One region of the Paraniabella yanshanensis genome, then DNA from elsewhere that is predicted to be linked to it. Evidence: riboswitches for the same ligand, from Rfam matches in the RefSeq annotation. Region 1 holds a riboswitch; the other holds the start of a gene.
What was found. A riboswitch is a leader RNA that binds a small molecule or an ion and turns the genes downstream of it on or off. The one in region 1 is predicted to bind cobalamin.

Region 2: another riboswitch for cobalamin. It lies ahead of U0035_RS13140 (TonB-dependent receptor plug domain-containing protein); the one in region 1 lies ahead of U0035_RS16170 (TonB-dependent receptor plug domain-containing protein).

The regions. Positions count from the first base shown of each region.
Region 1 covers NZ_CP139960.1:3,903,769-3,911,883, forward strand. Annotated here, with positions in the region: gene U0035_RS16155 (sulfite exporter TauE/SafE family protein) at 73-864, shown strand; gene U0035_RS16160 (YeeE/YedE family protein) at 1,144-1,464, shown strand; gene U0035_RS16165 (DUF6691 family protein) at 1,475-1,954, shown strand; cobalamin riboswitch at 2,223-2,426, shown strand; gene U0035_RS16170 (TonB-dependent receptor plug domain-containing protein) at 2,517-4,394, shown strand; gene U0035_RS16175 (MarC family protein) at 4,498-5,079, shown strand; gene U0035_RS16180 (DUF6496 domain-containing protein) at 5,143-5,946, opposite strand; tRNA gene U0035_RS16185 (tRNA-Arg) at 6,219-6,293, shown strand; gene U0035_RS16190 (rhodanese-like domain-containing protein) at 6,927-7,499, shown strand; gene U0035_RS16195 (voltage-gated chloride channel family protein) at 7,623-8,115, opposite strand, start outside.
Region 2 covers NZ_CP139960.1:3,148,816-3,156,930, forward strand. Annotated here, with positions in the region: gene U0035_RS13135 (PQQ-dependent sugar dehydrogenase) at 1-883, shown strand, start outside; cobalamin riboswitch at 1,004-1,210, shown strand; gene U0035_RS13140 (TonB-dependent receptor plug domain-containing protein) at 1,310-3,328, shown strand; gene U0035_RS13145 (YncE family protein) at 3,338-4,447, shown strand; gene U0035_RS13150 (cell surface protein) at 4,479-5,603, shown strand; gene U0035_RS13155 (DUF5074 domain-containing protein) at 5,616-6,734, shown strand; gene U0035_RS13160 (putative signal transducing protein) at 6,812-7,210, shown strand; gene U0035_RS13165 (SRPBCC family protein) at 7,313-7,846, shown strand; gene U0035_RS13170 (sterol desaturase family protein) at 7,960-8,115, shown strand, end outside.

The sequences.
Region 1 (8,115 bases):
TTGCTGAACCCTTAAAGTTGCGGGCGGAATATTATTCATAATTAAAATATGCATATTTGTATACCAATATATATGGAGATAGCAGGCTACATAGCAGCATTATTAATTGGCCTAACCCTGGGCCTGGTTGGCGGTGGTGGGTCTATATTAACTGTTCCCATACTGGTATATCTTTTCCAGGTATCGCCGGTGCTCGCCACTTCCTACTCATTATTTATAGTGGGGGTGACCAGCCTGGTAGGCTCGATCAATAGCTTCGCCAATAAGAAAGTTGACTTTAAAACCGTTGTGGTATTTGGAGTGTTATCGGTCATTACCGTTTTCTGTATACGTCATTATCTTATTCCTCATCTGCCTTCATTTGTGAGTATTGCAGGGTTTCAGGTACCAGTGTCTCTTCTGACCATGTTATTGTTCGCTATTCTCATGATTGTGTCTTCTTTTTCAATGATCAGGGCAGAAAAGGAGAGCACTGTTGTTCGCCGGACCGGGGTTGGCTATATCGCATTGTATGGGATTGCTGTAGGGTTAGTAACCGGTTTGCTGGGCGCCGGTGGTGGCTTCCTGTTAATTCCTGCTTTAACGGTATTGCTCCGGCTTCCCATAAAGAAAGCGATTGGTACCTCGCTGGTGATCATTACACTTAACAGTCTTATAGGTTTTGCAGATGATGTAACTCATCATCAAATGAATTGGCCGCTGCTGCTAAAAATAACAGGGATATCTGTTATAGGTATTCTGGCCGGCTCAGTAATCAGCCAGAAATTAGACGGGGGCACTCTAAAAAAGAGCTTTGGCTGGTTTGTTTTATTAATCGGTATTTATATCATCTTTCATGAATTAACAGGTCTGTCCGGGCATTAACATCATGATGGGCTATTTGGCTAACTTTATAAATAATATGATAGAGTTAATTCGAAAACCCTGGCCCTGGTATATAGCCGGCCCGCTGATAGGGCTGATTGTACCCACTTTGTTACTGTAGGCAATAAACATTTTGGGATATCGGCAAACCTGAGACATATTTGTGCCGCCTGTATTCCGGCCAACATCCCTTTTTTTAAATACAACTGGAAAAAAGAAATCTGGAACCTGTTTTTTGTTGCAGGTATTCTCGTTGGCGGGTTTATAGCTGCGCATGGGTTGTCTAATGGGGACGCAGTATCCATAACACCCGCGCTGGCTGCCGAGCTTCGGACTTATAATGTTACCGATACCCGGCATTTATTACCACAGGAAATATTTAGCTGGCAACATTTATTAACCTTGAGGAGCTTTATATTGTTGGTGGTTGGCGGATTCCTCGTTGGCTTCGGCACCCGTTATGCAGGTGGCTGTACAAGTGGCCATGCCATTATGGGACTCAGTAATCTGCAATGGCCATCCCTGGTGGCAACCATATGTTTTATGACCGGTGGCTTTGTTATGGCCAATGTATTACTTCCAGTCATCATGAAATTATAAAACTGATTTAATGAACAATAAGGTTACTGATTTTGAAGTACAGCCTGATGACAATGCTCGCACCCCTAATACCGGTATTGCATATAATTTGAGGTATTTACTTGTAGGTATGGTATTTGGAATTGTATTTGTAAAGGCGGAAATCGTTTCCTGGTTTAGGATACAGGAGATGTTCAGGCTGCAGAGTTTTCATATGTACGGTGTAATAGGAAGTGCGGTGATCGTTGGCGTTATTTCAGTTTGGATAATAAAGAAGTTCGGTTTAAAGGCCATAGATGGAACTCCTGTTACTTTTCAATCTAAGAAATTTCATAAAGGACAGATTTTCGGAGGACTTATGTTTGGACTGGGTTGGGCCATGACCGGCGCCTGTCCGGGTCCTTTATTCGCACAGATCGGCTCAGGGTTTACCGTTGTGATAGTCGTGTTGCTCAGCGCTATTGCAGGTACCTGGGTATATGGTTATATAAAGGAAAAGCTCCCCCATTAAGAGAAAGCTTTCCTTTAACTATGAGCCGATACTAAAATATTTTATCGTAACTAGCTCTCTGTAGGGATCATCTGCCTTCTCGGGGGGCCGGCGTTTCCTCCGGCGCTTGTAACCATTGATGAATGTTGTAAAGGTGTTCCCGCTAAATTAAAACGTAAGCAATTCACTTATGCAAAAATGCAGCTGCCGGGCAAACGAAGTGAAACCAGCGGGGCAGGTATTTTAGGCCCCGTCTGTTCATGTTCAAACAAACTTAATACATTTCTGTACTTTTGCGGCGATTTTTGGTCTCCGCGGTTAGCGGAGTTAAAAGGGAAGTCCGGTGTGAGTCCGGCGCTATCCCCGTAGCTGTAAGGTTTACGGATTTCTAGAATCCAGTGTTTCGCTCATATCCACTGTGTGCCGGCCGGCGCATGGGAAGGGAGCCGGAATGAAGCCAAGCCAGAAGACCTGCCAATTTTCGCATTATATTATTCAGGCTTTCGGGTGAAAAGCGTGAAATGTAACCGCTGCTGCGTTTATGTTTCCTTTTGCCCCGCCATTCAACTAAAACACTTTACAAGTGAAAAAAGTAATTCTATCGATGTTGGCATTTGCATCAGCCACATCATTAAAGGCGCAACAAGAGGTGATGAATCAGGATCTGGAGAAGGTAACAGTAACAGCAACGAGATTTCCCAAAAAGCTGAGCGAAACAGGTAAGGTGGTGAATGTTATCAGCAGGGCTGATCTTGATAAGGCAGGAGGCAAAGACCTGTCCCAGCTATTGAACGAAAAGGCAGGGGTGATTATTAATGGCGCTAATACTAATCCGGGAAAAGATAAAAGTGTTTTTTTACGGGGAGCAGCTAATGCCTATACTGTTATTCTTATCAACGGTGTTCCGGTAAACGATCCTACTGGTGTAGGTGGCGCGTTTGACCTGCGAGTGCTGCCGGTTGAGTCAATAGAACGGGTGGAGATTTTAAAAGGAGCACAGAGCACTTTATACGGCACCGATGCAATAGCAGGGGTCATCAATATAATTACCAGGAAGGGGGAAGGAAAAGCCGCGAACTTGTACGGTGGAATTAGTTATGGAAGGTATAATACGCTCAAAGCGAATGCCGGATTAAACGGTAGCTTTAATGAATCTTCCTATAACATCTCTTTTATGCATGATGAAACCGGAGGTATTGCCGAAGCGAAAGATAAAATAGGCACACAAAGTTTTCCCCGTAATGGCATGTTGAGAAATTCCTTGAGTATTGATATAGATGGTGCGGTTACCAGTAACTTTCATGTTAAGCCATTTTTCAGGTATGCATACTTTAAAAGCAGCTTTGCCAATGATGCTTTTATCGGCGGAGGCAATCGTTTTGCGAGCGAGTTGCTTTCTGCGGGAACCCAGGCTCAGTATAGTTTCGACAAGGGATCGGTAACCGGTATTTTTTCTTTTGATAATGTAAAACGTGCCTATCCCGATGGATTTGTAAAAGCTTTTGAAGGAAATAAAAAAACAGCTGAGCTTTTTAACAGGGTGGATTGGCACCGGCATTTTCAAACCTTGTTAGGATTACGGTACGATGATATTACGATGAAAAATCCTAATGCAACCAGCCTCGACACCAGTATACAAATGATCAGTCCTTATCTCTCTTTATTTCTGAAAGACTGGAACGGTTTTAACCTTGAACTGGGCGGACGCCTTAATAACCATTCTAAATTTGGTAACACATTTACTTATTCCGTCAACCCATCCTACCTGGTTAATGATCAGTTTAAGGTTTTTGTAAATTACGGAACTGCATTCAGGGCACCGGCTTTGTCAGAATTGTATGGATCGTTTGGTGCAAATCCGCTGCTGAAACCTGAGGAGTCCAGAACACTTGAAGGGGGGATACAGTATATAGGCGTTGACGAAAAATGGAACATAAGAGTAGTTGCATTTAACCGTAATACAAAAAATATTATTGCCTATCAAAATCGACAATACACTAATTATAACAGGCAAAAGGACCATGGTATTGAAATTGAACCTACCATTAATATTAATGATGATATCCAGTTAAAATTATTCTACACTTTTGTTGAAGGTAAGGTAACAACAGCAGCGGTAAACGGCGATACCACTTATAATAACTTATTTAAGCGCCCCAAACACACATTGGGATTGAGCCTGGGTTATCAGGTAACACCAGCGCTATTTGTGAGCACAAACTTCCAGAATTTTGGTAAAAGAGCCGATCTTTATTTTGAATCTATTCCACCTTATGGACAGCAAACCGTGCCGCTTGCCTCCTACAGCCTTTGGGATATCTACAGTGAGTATTCTTTCCTGAAGTCGAGATTAAGGGTATTTGCGCAGGTAAGCAACCTGCTGGATGCGGATTACTATGAGGTGTATGGGTACAGTGTTTTAGGCAGATCGTTAAATGCGGGAATAAGGTTCAGACTGTAATTGAGGAGTTGACAGGAGGAGCTCCTTTAACTATCCGAATACCGGGAACAATGGTTTATATTCGTATGGCATTTGCTATTGGTAACCAAACAAACCGGCTGATATGAATTTTAGCTATAAAGAAATTCTTACTGTTGCATTCACCCTTTTTGCGATTATAGACATCATTGGTTCTGTGCCGATACTGATTTCTATAAAAAATAAAGCCGGGGGCATCCGGGAATTTCGGGTTACCATTATTGCAGGGGCTCTGATGCTTTTGTTTTTATTTTTGGGCGGGCCGATACTGAACATATTAGGACTTGATGTAAAATCCTTCGCGGTGGCCGGTTCTATTGTGATCTTTATACTGGGATTGGAAATGGTTTTGGGTATAGAATTTTTTAAATCAGATGGCGATGTAAAAGCTTCAACGGTAGTGCCACTGGCATTCCCTTTAATTGCCGGTTCCGGAACCCTAACAACTATTATGTCATTAAAAGCCAACTATGGTGTGTATACTATTCTTATTGCAATTGTACTGAACCTCATTGTTATTTACACGGTTTTAAAATCCTTAAGTGGCATATCAAAACTACTGGGACCCAGCGGGCTGATCGCCATCAGGAAGTTTTTCGGCGTGATTCTCTTAGCGATCTCGGTGAAAATTTTCGCGGCAAACGCAGCGGGATTACTTAATCACTAAAAGTATAATGCTAAAGCAAAAGCTACCGGAATTCGGTAGCTTTTGTGTTTATATGGAGTCGGATTATTTCCTGTTATCCCAAAGCGGTTTTTTACCCGAAGGCTTTTGGGAGGTTTTCGCTTTAGAAGGATTTATATTACCGTGATAGGGATCTTGTGCCGATGCCTTGAAATCTTCCGGCATGTATTGCTGGTTGGGTACTGTGGCTGAAAAGACCGCCTGATCACTCTCGGTTTCCGGTGTAACAATATTATTAACATCTGCATTGGTTACAGGATCATTTACATTATCTGTTGTTGGAGTGCTGATGAATTCTCCTGTATCTGAAGTTTCGCCCGGCATTTTTGCCTTCGCCTTCGAAGGCTTTTCCTTAGCCTTGCTTTTTGATACTGCTTTGGGTGTTGTGGATTTTGCACCGGATTTTTTAGGCGCTGCTTTTTTAGCAGGCGATTTCGACGGTGCGCTCTTTTTGCCACCGGTCTTCTTCGCAGCCGTACGAGCAGATTTTTTAGGCGCTGCTTTTTTCTTTACAGCTGCCTTCTTTGTTGCTGCTTTCTTCAAAGGAGTCCCCTTGGACTTTTTTGCCGCAGTTTTTTTTGCCGCGACCTTCTTTTTAGGCGGGCTTTTCTTTTTCGCTGCTCCCCCGCCTGCTGGACGGGCAGGCTTTTTAGGAGCAGCCTTCTTCGCTGCGGTTTTTTTAGCAGGTACTTTGGCGCCTTTTTCACGGGCTTCTGAAAGGCCGATGGCTATTGCCTGTTTTTTACTGGTTACTTTTTTATCCGATTTGCCGGATGTGAGCGTGCCTTTTTTCATTCTTTTTACTGCACTTTTAACAGATTTGCCGGCAGCTTTTGAATATTTAGCCATAATGTTGGAATTTAATGCGAGGTTAGAAAATGAATGAGAAGTATTCGTAAATAAGAAGAATTTCAAAAAGTGTACCACTAATATAGAGGTAGCTTTCATAAAATTGCGCAGGAGTAACCTTTTTCCTTTAATTTTGCGCGCTGCCAGATATAGCCGGCCCCGTAGTACAATGCCCGCCCGGCTGAACGCCGTTCGGACGGGGATAGTATAAGATCGGTCCGAAATATGTTTGGAATAGGAACAACCCAAGGGGTATTAGTTCTTAAAATAATGGCCTCGTAGTACAATGGATAGTATAAGAGTTTCCGAAGCTCCAGATCCCAGTTCGATTCTGGGCGAGGCCACCAAAAAACACAGCCTGCGTTGTATTATGCCTATGTAATAAAAAGTGTAGCCTTTGATTATTACTGCAAGGGTCACTGTGCAGATCTTCAGATACGTCTTCGGGAGCATAACGCAGGTAAAACTTCTTCTATATTCCATTTATCATAGTTTATTTTGAAGCATTTGAAACCCGGGCAGAAGCCGTGGCCCGTGAGAAGTATTTTAAAACAGGTGCGGGGAGACGTTATCTGAAAGATAAAATAGAGGGCTTCTAGTTTCCGAAGCTCCAGATCCCAGTTCCCTGCCCGACTTAGCTTGGCAGGCTGCCGGACTATGTCATTCAGATGGGCTTGCCCGGCCGCACAGCAGGCGGGGATTCTGGGCGAGGCCACCAAAAACACCACCAATTTTGTATGATGCCTAGGTAATAAAAAGTGTAGCTTTTGATTATTACTGCAAGGGTCACTGTGTAAATCTTCAGATACGTTTTCGGGAGCATAACGCAGGTAAAACTGTCTTTGGTCTTACTGTATTCTTTCTCAGTCGGTTTACATACTGTTGCGTTTGTAATTATTCACGCGTTTCAATAGATAGTAATCCTGATTTTTAAACCTCTGTTACGAAAAATGGATGCTCGTAACCTTAACAAATGCAATATGAATCAAAAACTTTCTGTCCTGGCTTTGTCATTATCAGCGCTATGCGCCATCATTGTTATCTATTCCTGTAATAAAAGTAATGCTGCTGAAACGGGCAATTATCCTAAGGCGCTTGCGAATTATGGCGACTTCAAAGGGCTGGTAAGCCAGGTAGAGCAATACCGGCAACAAAGATTAGTAAGCCTCAATGATTTTTTAAAGATGCAAAAAGAACCGAACACCGTTGTTTTGGATACCCGCTCGGCAAACCGTTATACAGCCAGGCACATGAAGGGCGCCATCTCCCTTCCTTTCACCGATTTTACACAAACGAACCTGGCCCGGCTTATACCCGATGCTAATACGCGCATATTGATTTACTGTAATAATAATTTTATGGGCGACCAGGTGAACTTCGCCACCAAAACAGCAGCACCCTCTGCGGCTAATAACCATACACCGCTTACACTGGCTTTAAATATTCCTACCTATATTAACCTGTATGGTTATGGCTATAAGAATATTTATGAATTGGATGAATTGGTAAATATGTCGGATAACCGGGTTCAGTTTGAGGGAACTGTAAACTAGTATTCGCTTTTCAAATTGGCTGGCTCCCTGAATTATTGGGAAAGAGCCCATTCCGGAAAGAGGCTCTGCCAGACTGCTTCGTTCCGGCGGGGAGGCCCTCGCTACCTGTTTTTGCGGAATCGGTCACGCTCTACCGGGCATTTTCGGTATTTGGTTTTTTTGCGCACCGTATATACCGGTATGACCGCTAAAATAATAGGCAGTAAAGCAAGCAATGGCATAATATACAATATTGTCTGCGCCGAATAATTCGGCTCCCATTATGGTGCAGGCAAGAGGTGTATTGGTTGCGCCGGCAAATACCGCAATAAAGCCTAATCCGGCCATTAAATCAACTGGTGCGCCTGTTATCATAGCGATAGTGTTTCCCAGGGCGGCGCCAATAAAAAACAGGGGCGTAACCTCGCCGCCTTTAAAGCCCATACCCAGGGTTATCGTCGTAAATAAAATTTTCCATAACCAGCTAAAGGGTTTCGCGCCACCGTCTTTGAAACAGGTCACTATTGAAACAGCGCCGGGATCGGGATTGCTGACGCTGAGGCTCAGGTAGTCAGGACTAATTAAAAAGCTTAACACGATAATGATCAGTCCGCCGGTTACCGGTATCAGCCATTTT
Region 2 (8,115 bases), 750 kb from region 1:
TGTAGGGCAGGGCGCCCAGGAAGAGATCAATTACGTGCCTGGCCCTAATACAGGAAGTGTTAATTACGGGTGGAGATGCTATGAAGGTTCATTACCTTATAATACTTCAGGGTGTTTGCCGCAGTCAAGTTATGTAAGCCCCATTTACACTTACGGCCGCGATAATACCACAGGGGGTCAATCCGTAACCGGAGGTTTTGTATACCGGGGCTCGGAATTCTCCTCCCTAACGGGGTATTATATTTTTGCTGATTTCCTGTCTGGTAACCAGTGGGTGATCACGCCCGACAGAACGCAGATGCTTCAATTACCGGATGCCGGCTTTCCAACGGGTATTGTAGCTTTCGGCGAAGCCGAGAACGGAACGCTTTATGCCGCCTCATTGTCTGGTAATGCGATTTATAAGGTGTTGGATAATGCTGCATTGCCGGTGACATTTGGAACGATTAAAGCCACCCGAAGAAAAGCCAACTTATATATCAACTGGACAACTGAAGCGGAAAACAATAATAGCCATTTTGATATTGAAGGATCGGTTGATGGTAAAACCTTTGCAGCAATTAAAACGGTGGAGACCAAAGCCATCGACGGGTATAGCAGCAGCACTATAAATTATGAACTAACGATCGGTAGAGACAACCTGGGTATGATGCTGGGTATTTCCTTATTAGCGGTATTGACTTTTGGCGGGTTCAGGTCTGCTAAAAAGCGGGAACAGGCATCGCTGATAGTATTAGCCATTCTGATTATTGTCAGCGCCTGCAATAAAAGTGATGTAGCAAAAGATCCTGAAGATGAGACCTTATTTATACGCATCGCCCAGGTTGATAAGGATGGGGCCAAACGGTATTCGCAAACCGTGCAGGTTGTAAATGAAAAGTAATGTTCTAAGTCTGATAAACCTATACGCATTTTTTTCAAAAGCTGTAATCCCTTAGGGCATTGCAGCTTTTTCCTTTTTCCTTTTCCTTTATAATTCATACCCCTTCTTTAAAAAATACACCTACCTTCGCGCCGCATTGGTTTAATACGCCTTCCGGGCGCTATTGATTAAAAGGGAATCAGGTGCAAATCCTGAACAGTCCCGCTACTGTAAGTTCTAAAAAGACATTTTGACAAATCTTAGCCACTGTTCTGAAAACCGTTCGGAACGGGAAGGCTGCTCAAAATGAGAACAAGTCAGGAGACCTGCCAAAGCAGACAGATGTTAAGCTTTCGTGGACTGAAGCTTGAACGCAAATGCTTTTATAGCAACATATTTGTTTTCAGTTGTTCGCAAAGCTGTTTGATTCATTTAATCAAATAGTTAATGCAGTATGTTTTAAAAGCCCTGGCAGGCTTATGTTTATTGCTGTTTATGATACTAAGCCCTCACCCCGTTGGCGCACAATGGCGTGATACCATTATTACCCGGGAGTTAGAGGAAGTGCAGGTGAGCGGCAGCAAAAAGAGGTCTTTGGTCGCATCGGTCTCGCCAGTTCAGGTACTATCAGGCAATGCATTGCAGCGGTTAAACAGTTTTTCTATCGCAGATGCGATCCGCTACTTTTCGGGTGTGCAATTAAAGGACTATGGCGGCATTGGCGGATTAAAGACCGTAAATGTGCGAGGCATGGGAACACAACATGTGGGTGTATTTTATGATGGAATGCAACTGGGCAACGCGCAAAACGGCATCGTCGATCTTGGGAAGTTTTCCCTTGACAATATTGAGGAAGTATCGTTACACAATAGTCAAAACCCGGACATCTTTCAATCTGCCAAAAGCTTTGGCGCTGCATCATCCATTTATATAAAAGCCCTGCCACCCACCTTTAAGGACAGCCAATCATACCAGGTAAAGGCTGCGTTTAAAACGGGTTCATTCGGGCTTATCAATCCTTCTATACACTGGCAACAAAAACTGGCCGACAATATAGCAACGACAATCAGTGCAGAGCTTATCAATGCACATGGCCGGTATAAAACCCGCTATAAAAAATGGGCTTACGACACCACCATTGTTCGGCAAAATGCCGGCGTTGCCTCTCAAAGAGTAGAGTTGGCGGTTCAGGATATTAATAAAGACAGCGCCACTCACTGGAAAATACAAGGGTACTTTTATAACTCAGAGCGAGGCTTACCCGGAGCCATTGTGGCAGAACGTTTTTACAATTCGCAACGGCTATGGGATCGAAACTTCTTCACACAGGGCTCTTTGCAGCACCGGTTTTCGCCGCGCTACAGGCTGCTGCTTCAATTTAAATATGCAAATGATCTTACCCGCTATTTAGATACTACCATCAAAAAGATAGGCGGCGCCCCATTACATAATACTTACAAACAACAGGAATATTACACTTCTTTGGTAAATGAATTTGAACTCAAAAAATGGTGGACGTTTTCATTGGCGGCAGACTGGACCCTACACCAGATGCAATCCAATTTAGATGATTTCGCTTATCCTACGCGTCAAACAAAATTAGTGGCTGTTGCAACAGAACTATCCTGGGAACCTGTGACTATATCCGGAAATTTACTAGGCAGCTTTATCAATGAAAAAGTAAAGCAAGGCAAAGCCGCTGACGACAAACAGGAATTGACGCCGGCAATCAACCTTTCCTGGATGCCCTGGGAAGCCATTCCCCTTAATTTTCGCTCCTTTTATAAACGCATTTTCAGAATGCCCACATTCAATGATTTATACTACACCATTGTTGGCTCCGCTACGTTAAAACCCGAGTACTCAAACCAGTATAATATTGGCGCCCAGTACAACAAATACTTCTCACCAATAAAGCTGGACTTCAACGTGCAGGCAGATGTTTACATCAATAAAGTCCAGGATAAAATTATTGCTATCCCTGCTAATAATTTATTCCGGTGGAGCATGATCAACCTGGGTGCTGTCGAAATAAAAGGGTTAGATGTTCATGCATCCTATTTCCTTACACTAAAGGAAAAAATTGTATTAAATGGCACGCTCAATTATTCCTACCAGGAGGCGGTTAATAAAACCACAGGGCAGCGATCTTACGGCAACCTGATCCCTTATGCTCCTAGACATAGTGGCTCGGCAACCTTGCAAGTGTTTTACCGGAACTGGGGTGTCAATTATAGTTTTATTTATACAGGCGAGCGATATATGCTACCCGAAAATGATCCGCAAAACTATCTGATGCCCTGGTACACACATGACCTGTCACTTACAAAAAAACTGGTTCTAGGAAAAACAGCTCTTGTTGTAGCTGCAGAGGTTAACAATCTTTTTAATCAATACTATGATGTGGTTATCAACTATCCCATGCCGGGCCGCAATTACTTAATAAAGCTTTCTTTCAATTTATAAACATCCCTGATGAATCAAAAACAAATCTATGTTCTGTTTTTCTTTTCTGCTGTACTGATCCTGCTTGGATCATGCAGGAAAGATCATGAGTATACGCCACCGCCACAGTCGACCGAAGCCGACTCCACCAGTACCGGTTTCTATCTTTTGAACGAGGGAGGTTGGGGTTACAACAATTCAACACTCGATTATTTCGATGTACATAACGGCGTTTATACACGCGATGTTTTTACCAAGGACAATCCTGATGCGGTACTGGGCCTGGGCGACACCGGTAACGATATTGCCGTGTATGGAAGCAAGCTATATGTGGTTATGAACTGGTCGAAAAAGGTAGAGATCCTGGATGCCTCAACCGGCAAACGGGTTAAGATCCTGACCGATAATACCCATAAGGCCATTGAGAACGCACGCTACATAACCTTTGCGAACGGCTTTGCTTACCTGAGCTCTTACACCACATCCGAAAAAGGAATGGTACTGGAAATAGATACCGCAACCCTGAGTATCAAAAGAGCGGTTGAAGTGGGCCGCCAGCCGGATGAGCTGGAGGTAGTAGGTAATAAGCTATACGTAGCTAACAGCGGGGGGTACAGCCAATCAAACCTCGAGAATTATGTTTCAGTTGTAGACCTCAATTCCTTTACGGTTACAAAAGCAATAACCGTAGCACCCAATTTAAGAAGGATAAAAAAAGACAGTAAAGGCAATTTGTATATATGCCCCTGGGGCACTACCAATAAACTGTATGTAGTAGATACGAAAACGGATCAGCTGTCAGATTCCATAAATGTGAAAGTGGATGACTTTGCCATCAAGAACGATACGGCTTATGTATATGGAGCTGATTATGGAACAAAGAACCACTCATATTCTAAAATTGATCTTAAAACAAAAACGGTGTTACCCGGCTCCTTCATTACTGATGGAACTAAAATAGAAATCCCCTATGGCATTGCTGTTGATCCCAACAATGGTAACATTTATATAGCTGATGCAAGAGACTATGTAGAAGCCGGCGACCTGTTTTGCTTTGATGCGAAGGGGCGATTAAAAAACACGATTAAGAAGACCGGTATTATACCAGGACATATGGGCTTCTTTAACAGGCTGAAATAATTACAATATTTAAACACAAAAAAATACACGAATGAAACATTTGAAACTATTGTCGGGCCTTTCATTTTTTGTACTGCTTTTAAACAGTTGTGCTAAAGATGATGAGATTCCGGCACCCATTATTGAGCTGTCTGTAACAGAAAAAACCATACAAACAAAAATAAAAGAGGCCGTTACCATTACATCCCGGATTGCTGTTGGTACAGCAGTAAAAGAAGAGTGGCATGTAGGCACGCAGTTGATATCTACCAGCAATACATTCAATCATGTTTTCGAAGTGGCCGGCAACTATAGGATCTATTACCAGGCCAGTAATAAATATGGTACCTATAAAGACAGTTTTGATGTAAAGGTGGAAGCGTTGGTTAGAGAAGGTGGGGCCAACCAGTATGTTACATCATTGTTTGAGTTTATGCCCGCGCCGGGACAGTTCATCAACAAAGCACCCGGCAACCAGGTAAGTGCGGAAGGTCTTATTGGAAAAACAGGAATGGTAAGCCTGGGTGCCTGGGGAGGCTATGTAGTTTATGGTTTCGACCATAGTGTGCCCAATAAAGAAGGTAATGATATTGATGTGACCGGCAATGCGCTGGCCGAATGGAGTGAGCCCGGCATTATTTACGTAATGGTGGATGATAATGGTAATGGAAAACCGGATGATACCTGGTATGAGCTGGCTGGCAGCGAATTCGGCAAAACGGATGGTACGTATCTGCGCGACTATGAAGTAACTTATTTCCGCCCCGAATCTATAGATAAAGATATTGCATGGACAGACAATAAAGGCAATACCGGCTTTGTAAAGAAAAATACATTTCACCGCCAGGCTTATTACCCTGAATGGATCACGGCCAACAGCTACACATTAAAAGGATCCTGGCTGAAAACAAAAGTAGACCCGTCAAGGCCTACTTACGTAGTGTCTCTTCCCTACGACTGGGGCTACTCTGATAACAAAACAGAAACTGCAGGTGGTGGTAAAGTAGATATCAGCAATGCGGTAGATGCCAGTGGGAATAAAGTACATCTGAATACGATCGACTTTATTAAAATACAAACCGGTGTACTGGGTGATGGTGGCTGGTTAGGCGAAGCATCTACCGAAATAACCGGAATCAAAGACATGCATTTCTCTGCAGGCAGCACCACTAAATAAAACAAAATTTAAATGATGACTCTTCTACAAAACAAATACCTGTACCATTTATCTTTAATAGCCGTAACAGCGTTTCTTTTAACGGCCTGTTCCAAAAATGACGACCTGCTGATCGGCGGTCCTGATCCGGTTGAAACAGCACCCTATGCCAATGGTTTCTTTATTATAACGGAGGGATCCTATGGACAAACCGCCGGAACCGTACACTTTTATAACTATGACGCAGACACCGTTACTACCAGGGTTTATGAAAAAGAAAATCCGGGTAAACTAACATCGAACGCCGCTAAAACCAGCACGCTGCAATTTGCTACGGTGTACAGTGGTAAGCTTTTCCTGATGAGTAAAATAAATGGTCCGCTTATACGGCTGGATGCGGCAACGCTAAAAGAAGAAGTAAGATTTAACCAGGAAACCAGTAACTGGAGAAGCCTGGTGGGCATAAAGGGCGCTGAAGGATTAGTCAGCGCCAACGATGGGGTTTATGTCATCAATTTGAACACCTTGATGCCACAGTATAAGCTAACATCAGTATCGGCGGTTAATAGCGGCGATATGCTGGTTTCGGATAACTATGTTTTTTTGCTTCAGAGCAATGGCGCTAAAATTATCTCTGGCAGTAACTATTCTTTTGTAAAAGGGTTCAGCAATATCAACCGGGGTTTTGCCAAAACGCCTAATGGGAAAGTTTGGGCGGCTACAGGTAGCAGGCTGATCGCTATTGATAAAAACCTGGATACTGCAGGTATAGCGCTACCTGTTACAATTGGCTCTTTTGGCTTGGATGCGCCCACCAGGCTTACAGCATCCACCAAAGAAAATGCTGTGTTTTATCACTCCGGAGCCAACATCTATAAATATGTTGATGGCAATGCAGCGTCTTTAAGTCAACCCTTTATTACAATTGATATAGCACCTTTCATGGTTTATGGTTCTATTCGCTACGACCGTAATAAAGATTATATCGTAGTAAATGGTATACAAGGCTACGGAGGTTCCTCTGGTGTCAACTACCTGTTGATCTATAATGCGAGTACCGGCACTTTGGTAAAAAATATTAAGTATGGTAATGATGGCTCGGTGGTAGATTTCAATCATATTTACTTTCCCGGCCTTGCTGTATTTCGTTAATTATCTTTTTAAAGTTTTTTAAAAATGTCGCATTACGCGGCATTTTTTTATGTCTGTAATTACGCTAACTTTAATAGATGAATTTTGTAATTGCCGCCGTGTTTGATAATTATATTAATGCGCATGTAACGTTGGGTCGCCTGCAGGAAGAACATATCAACTGCTGGCTGAAAGACGAAAACACCGTTACGATCGATCCCATACTGACCAACGCCGTGGGAGGTATCAAACTCATGGTGGCTGAACCCCAGATCGAACGGGCGCTGGCATTGATAGCCACCGACAGGCAGGAGTACCAGCAACAGCATCCCTGTCCGCAATGTGGTTCCGAAAACATAGATCTGGTGAGCACTCCGCGTAAACCCAGTAACTGGCTAGGCACGATTACCAGCGCCGTACTGGGTGTGGGCTCTGCAACTCCTATCGATAAAGTATATCATTGCTTTGATTGCGGCAATGAGTACGAAATGGAATAACCAATAGCAAGCAATTTATTTATTGCCATTTGGCAAGTGGGGTTGCTGTTTAGCTAACTAATTTTGAGTATTAGTTTTCTTAATAAACCAAATTTGCTTAAAATGAAAATCTTAAAACGCATCCTTTTTGTTATACTCGGATTAATCGCCCTGTTATTGATTGTGGCCATTTTTGTCCCTAAAGATTATGCTATTACTAAAGAAGTGGTGATCAATAAACCGGTAGCAGCCGTTTTTAACTATGTGAAATACCTTAAAAACCAGGATAACTATAGTAAGTGGAATCAAATTGATCCGGGAATGAAAAAAAGTTACACGGGTACTGATGGAACCGTAGGTTTTATTTATGCCTGGGATAGTGAGAATGATAAGGCGGGAAAAGGCGCCCAGGAAATTAAGGCTATTGACGAAAACAAAAGGGTAGATGTGGAGATCAGGTTTGAAAAGCCGATGGAGGGAACTAATACTGCATCGGTAATTACCTCGCCGCTGGATAGCACAAAAACAAAAGTGGAGTGGGGCTTTTATGGTACCAGCTCTTACCCTTTTAACCTGATGAACTTATGCATGAATGCCCTGGTGGGCGGTGACTTACAAACCAACCTGGACAATCTTAAAAAGGTATTAGAAAAGTAAGCGTCTGAAAGCTATTGTTAAACCCGGTCCGTCGTTGATGGGCCGGGTTTCTTTTTGGTGTAACTTTAAGAAAGATTCTGCAGCGCCGCGCTGCTGCCTATAAACGATCGCCGATGGAAAAAGTTATTGCCTATTTTTCTACACTGGAACAGCGTCCTTTGGAACGCATGGCCCTGTTGGTGGGCGGCCTCCTTTTTTTCTGGATCATAGAAGGCGCCATTCCTTTAGTAAAACTACAATACCGGCGCAATAAGATCAGGCATGCCCTG